Linked DNA regions of Flammeovirga yaeyamensis. The protein of the gene in region 2 binds, or shares a complex with, the protein of the main gene of each other region. Links are inferred from orthologs where the notes say so. Each region holds a gene or a part of one and is shown on either strand. Other genes may lie near its edges.

The links.
Region 1: the proteins of groL (region 2) and metK are in contact, whole or in part, in a cryo-EM structure (PDB 8P4O), measured with the Escherichia coli proteins. The link is inferred for Flammeovirga yaeyamensis from one-to-one orthologs.

The regions. Positions count from the first base shown.
Region 1 is NZ_CP076132.1:4,054,193-4,057,468, forward strand. Bases 72-3,009 are described here. They hold metK (methionine adenosyltransferase), read left to right. Parts: upstream 72-867; coding sequence 868-2,151; downstream 2,152-3,009. Other genes in these bases: KMW28_RS16000 (hypothetical protein), read left to right, coding at 264-845; KMW28_RS16010 (patatin-like phospholipase family protein), read left to right, coding at 2,229-3,009. In the rest of the region: more of KMW28_RS16010, read left to right, coding at 3,010-3,276. UniProt on the Escherichia coli protein: Catalyzes the formation of S-adenosylmethionine (AdoMet) from methionine and ATP.
Region 2 is NZ_CP076132.1:3,495,342-3,498,640, reverse strand. The notes cover bases 91-3,051. They hold groL (chaperonin GroEL), read right to left. Parts: upstream 2,410-3,051; coding sequence 772-2,409; downstream 91-771. Other genes in these bases: KMW28_RS13650 (co-chaperone GroES), read right to left, coding at 2,501-2,779; KMW28_RS13660 (transcriptional regulator), read left to right, coding at 91-705. Outside these bases: more of KMW28_RS13660, read left to right, coding at 49-90.

The DNA.
Region 1 (3,276 bases), 560 kb from region 2 along the record:
AGGGATTGGGCCCTATGAAGTCTTGGCAACCTGCGCTCCTCAAAGCAAGGTGCCAACTCCCACCACGAAGGTGTTCGTGAAAAGATGAGTTTAACTCCATAAAATTTCATATTCATTGCATTGCAATACTGTCTATACTGATAAGTTCACGGATGAACCAAAATTTGGGCTGAGTGTTTTTTAGAAGTTTAAAACAGCATATTATTTCTTTTTGTCTACTGTTATTTTTAACAGGATGCTTTGAGCTACAAGAAAAGTTAGAAGTGACAGAAAGCGGAAAAGGTGATTATTCCTTTACTTTTGATTTTTCTCAGAGTAAAGATATCTTCAATATTATTTCTGCATATAAAGACAAAAACGATCAACGCATTTTTGAACCAAAAAAATACGAAAAACCTCTACAATTGCTAAGCCGAGAATTAAATACACTTCCCGGTGTGTACAATTGTAAGACTTTATTAGACTCTACCCATTGGAGGTTAGGTATTCGTTTTGCATTTGTTGATATTCATGCATTCAATTCCGCTCTCTCGAAAATTAACCTCTCTAAGAAGGAGGAGGTTTTCATCAAAATGAAGAGAAAAAAAGCTGAATGGGTTCAGAATGTAAATTGGATGAATATCATCACATCGCAACTACCAAATTCTGAAGAATCAAAGAAATTGATGTTGCAACAAGTGGATTCTGCTTCTTACAATTTCCATTGGAATCTGAACAGAAATATCAAAACTGTAAAATCTTATGAGATCGAACGAATGGGAACATCAGAATTGGTATTTGAAGGAAAAATTCCAAGCATTGAAAAAGCAGAGTATATCACTCAATGGAATGTAAAATTTAAATGAGATTATCATAAATAATAGAAATATGACCTATTTATTCACATCCGAATCTGTATCTGAAGGGCATCCAGATAAAATTGCCGATCAAATATCGGATTCAATTTTAGATGCTATGTTGGCACAAGACCCTACTTCACGTGTGGCTTGTGAAACTATGGTTACTACAGGTTTAGCTGTAATTGCTGGAGAAATTACGACAAAAGCATATGTTGAAATTCCAGATGTTGTTCGTGAGACTATCGACAAAATCGGGTACAATAAAGAAGATTATTACTTCGCAGCTCACTCTTGTGGTGTTCAAGTAGCATTACATAGCCAATCTCCAGATATTGCTCAAGGTGTAAACGTGGGTGAAGGTGTTGATAAAGATCAAGGTGCTGGTGACCAAGGTATGATGTTTGGTTACGCTACTAAAGAGACGCCAAGCTATATGCCAATGGCACTTGCTTTCTCTCATGGTCTAGTAAAAAGATTAGCTGAAATCCGTAAAACTCAGCCTGAATTAATCGGTTATTTAAGACCAGATGCTAAGGCTCAGGTAACCATTGAATATAACGAGGACAATACTCCTAAAAGAGTACACACTATCGTTGTTTCTACTCAGCACGATGAGTTCCCTAATAAATCAGACGATGATGCATTGGCTCAAATTGCAGAAGATGTGAAAAAACACGTTATTCCTGCTGTTATTCCAAATGCTTTGATCGATGCAGATACTATCTTCCACATCAACCCAACAGGTAAATTCGTTATCGGTGGACCTCACGGTGATGCTGGCTTGACTGGTCGTAAAATTATTGTAGATACTTACGGTGGTAAAGGTGCTCACGGTGGTGGTGCATTCTCAGGAAAAGATCCATCTAAAGTAGACCGTTCTGCTGCTTATGCTGCAAGACACATTGCTAAAAACTTAGTAGCTGCAGGTGTAGCTGACGAAGCTTTAGTACAAGTGGCTTATGCTATTGGTGTTTCTACACCAGTATCATTGAACGTACAAACTTACGGTACTTCAAAAGTAGACAAAACAGATGCTGAAATTTCAAATATCGTTAACGAGCTTTTCGATATGCGTCCTAAGGCAATTGTTGATCGTTTAGGTCTTACTAACCCTATTTTCTCTCCAACGGCTGCTTACGGTCATATGGGACAAGAACCATATACTAAAGAAGTTGAGTTGGAAATCAGAAATATCGAAGAAAAAGACGGTAAGAAAGTAACGACTACTACAATCGAGAAAAAAGAAGTAGAATTCTTTACATGGGAGAAACTAGATTATGTCGATAAGATTAAATCTGCTTTCGGATTGTAATATTTTTCTATAAATAATATTATTTCTAAATCCTTGTTGGTAATTTCACCAACAAGGATTTTTTTATTTTACGATATATGCGTTTCACTCTTATACTTCTACTCCTATTATCTAACCTAATCACTTTTGCGCAATCAAGTGATAGTTTATCTATTCATCAAAAACCAAAAAATAGAAAAACTGTTGGCCTTGTTCTAAGTGGTGGTGGTGCAAAAGGTATTGCCCATATTACCGTCATCAAAGTTCTTGAAGAATATGGTATTCCAATTGACTATATTACGGGTACTTCTATGGGAGCAATTGTTGGTGGATTTTATGCTGCAGGTTACACCACTGATGAATTGGAAATGTTTATCAGAGACCCTCAATTCCAAGATTGGGTATCAGGTAAAGTCAATACCGACGATCAATTTTATTTTGGTCGACAAGAAAGAGGAGCTGAATGGGTGAACTTTAATATTGAATATGATTCCATCTATGGTTTATCATGGGATCCCACAATTATCCCTACTGGTCTACTGAATTATAACCTTTCTGCCCGCCTTTTTAAACGCTCCAAAGAAATTGATTATGATTTCGATAATCTAGATGTTCCCTTTAGAGCCGTAGTATCTGATATCTTCGAAAGAAAAGCCATTGCCGTGGGTGAAGGAGATTTAATGAGTGCTATTCGTGGATCTATGGCTGTACCATTGGTCTTTTCTCCAGTAAAAATCCAAGATAAATATGTATATGATGGTGGTATCTACAACAACATCCCTGTAGATGTCATGAAGGAAGAATTTAATCCCGACATGGTCATTGCGGTTAACCTTGGTGCACATGATATGTTTGAAGAATATCCTTATGATAGAGATGAAGAACTTATCAAAGGCAATGTTTTAAAGTTCATTGTCATGAATAACACCTACCCCAAAGAACTTGACGATAAAGAAGATATTTATTTAGGTGTTCCTGTTGATGAATATTCTGCAGCTGATTTCACTCCAGTAGACTCTTTGCTGGCCATCGGCGACAGGTATGCTAGAACAATGATCGACTCCGTCGTTAAAGTTTATGGTGATGATCAACCAAAAGTTAAACCTCGACCAAGTCGTTTCAATTCGTTATATGATCCACAAGAGG
Region 2 (3,299 bases):
CAATTTTTTTTAAATTAAGATACGCTTGAAATACAATACATACAATATATGACTCAAGAACTACTTAACTACTATGATAATTCCCCATTAGGCGTAACTATTTACAAACGATTAGCACCACATAAATTTGAAATATATTATTATAATGAAGCTGGTCGGGAAATGGATGGATTATCAGAGAATGAAACCAAGGGAAAGTTGTTGGAAACTGTTTTCCCTAATTGTGAGGAGATAGGATTATCTCAATTGTTGGAAAAAGTATATCTAGATGGGAAAACTCAGGTGATCCCCTTCATGGGTTTTAAATCAGATAATACGAAAACTATTCATAGAACGAATAGAGTACAGAAATTGGAAGAACCTTACGTTGTAAGTGTTTTCTCCGATGAGTCACAAACGTATTCTTATATACGTCAGATCGAAAAGGATAATAGAAAATTAAATCATGCCTTAGATTACACTTCACATCACTTAAGAGGGAATTTATCAACTTCTTTAGGAATTTTGGAGTTATTTGAAGCTACCGATGTATCTCGTGAAGAAAAACAGTTTTTACTAAATGTAATTAAGAAGAATCTTGAAAACATTGATTCTAAGATGCATCACTTGGTAGATTTACTGTATAAAGAAGTGAAAGAAGATGAGAAAATATTGAAAAAGCATAAGTTTAAAACCTTCCATTTGAAGAACTCAAGAGTATCATAAAACAAAAGGCTGTCTCTAATGAAAGAAACAGCCTTTTGTATATGTTTACTCTACCGATGATTTCGATTACATCATGCCTGGCATACCACCACCCATTGGAGGCATAGCAGGAGCTGCAGCACCAGCTTCTTCTTTCTCGTTAGAAACTACACAGTCTGTAGTTAACAACAATGAAGCTACTGAAGCAGCGTGCTCAAGTGCAAGACGAGTTACTTTAGTTGGGTCGATTACACCAGCCTCAACTAAGTCTTGGTACTCCTCTGTACGCGCATTGAAACCGAAGTTACCTTCACCTTCTAAGATTTTATTTACGATAACTGATGCCTCTAAACCAGCGTTACCCAAGATAGTTCTCAATGGAGCTTGGATAGCAGTTTTTACGATTTGAACACCAATTTCTTCGTCTGGGTGAGCTGTATCAACAGAATCAAGAACAGATGAAGCTCTCAATAGGGCAGTACCTCCACCAACTACGATACCTTCTTCAACCGCTGCTCTTGTTGCTGCTAAAGCATCATCCACACGGTCTTTCTTTTCTTTCATTTCTGTTTCAGTCGCTGCACCGATATAGATAATTGCAACACCGCCAGCCAATTTAGCCAAACGCTCTTGTAATTTTTCTTTATCGTAATCAGAAGTTGTGTTTTCAATTTGAACACGGATCTCAGCAACACGAGCAGCAACAGCGTCAGCATTACCTGCACCGTTAACAACAACAGTGTTGTCTTTGTCGATGATCATTTTCTCCGCAGTACCTAACATATCGATAGTCGCATCTTCTAACTTCATACCTGTTTCGTCAGAGATGACAGTACCACCTGTAAGTACAGCGATGTCTTGTAACATAGCTTTACGACGGTCACCAAAACCAGGAGCTTTAACTGCTGCTACTTTTAATGCACCACGGATTTTGTTTACTACTAATGTAGCCAATGCTTCAGAATCAACATCCTCAGCGATGATTACTAGAGGCTTGCCAGTTTGAGCTACTTGCTCTAATACTGGAAGCAATTCTTTCATTGTAGAAACTTTCTTGTCGTAGATCAAGATGTATGGAGATTCCATATCTGCTTCCATTTTCTCTGTGTTAGTCACAAAGTATGGAGAAAGGTATCCACGGTCGAATTGCATACCTTCAACAGTTTTTACTTCTGTTTCAGTACCTTTTGCTTCTTCAACAGTGATCACACCATCTTTACCTACTTTTTCCATCGCTTCAGCGATCATTTTACCGATCTCAGCGTCGTTGTTCGCAGAAATTGTTGCTACTTGCTCAACTTCTTTGTTTGTTTCAACAGTTTTTGAAGAGTTTTTCAACTCAGCAACGATGGCTTTCACTGCTTTGTCGATACCACGCTTCAAGTCCATTGGGTTAGCACCTGCCACTACGTTTTTGATACCTGTAGTGAAGATGGCTTGAGTAAGAACAGTGGCTGTAGTTGTACCATCACCTGCCTCATCAGCAGTTTTAGAAGCTACTTCTTTTACCAACTGAGCACCCATGTTTTCGATAGGCTCTGCTAATTCGATTTCTTTAGCTACTGATACACCATCTTTAGTAACGTGTGGTGATCCGAATGATTTTTCTAAAATAACGTTACGACCTTTTGGTCCCAAAGTAACTTTCACTGCGTTTGCCAATGCATCAACGCCTTTCTTTAATCCTTCGATTGCTTCTGTATCGAAATGAAGATTTTTTGCCATAATATTTTTAAGATTAAACGCTGATGTTCTCAGCGAAATAATGTTGTGTTAAATGTAATGTTGAAGTTTCCTTCTAAAATTTGAGTATAAATTAAACGATCGCTAAGATGTCCGCCTCACGCATCATCAAATAATCTGTACCGTCTAAGTTTAATTCTGTACCAGAATATTTACCATAAATTACAGTGTCTCCAACTTTAACTGTCAAAGGCTCGTCTTTTGTTCCGTTTCCTACTGCTACAACAGTACCTTTTTGAGGCTTCTCTTTCGCATTGTCAGGAATAAATAGACCTGATGCAGTTTTTGTTTCAGCTGCTGCAGGCTCGATAAGTACTCTGTCCGCTAAAGGTTTAATGTTCACTTGTGACATTGGAATCTATTGTTTTAAAAGTTATTAATCATTCAAAAAATAAAGTCTCCCACATTTTGGGATACTGACACTCGTTTTGCCAAGAGTGTGCCAATAGACTTTTTGATAAAAATTGTCAGTGAAATGTGTCAAAATGACGGGAAATGATTTTTGGAGGTAAGGAGATTGGAGATGATGTTGGGGGTGGGGGTCAAAATGACACGGTTTTTTTAGGTAATAGGTAATAACTAATAACTAATAGGGGTGACGCGGCGATGATTTTAATTTGGAACTAAGGAACTAAGGGGGGAGGGTATTCTATTAGGATAGAGTATCAAAATCCTATGAATTTATTTTTTTAGTTAGGAGTTAGGAGTTGCCAAAACTGGCGCAAATGTTAAGCGCTAGCGACATTTGTGTCTAAAAACGTTAGAGGTCTCCCGACCTCGTATTTTAACTATAGAACTGAGGAGTGAGGATATTCTATGGGGTAAAAGTATCAAAAGCCCAGGAATTTATTCCTGTGGATGTTTTTTTAGGA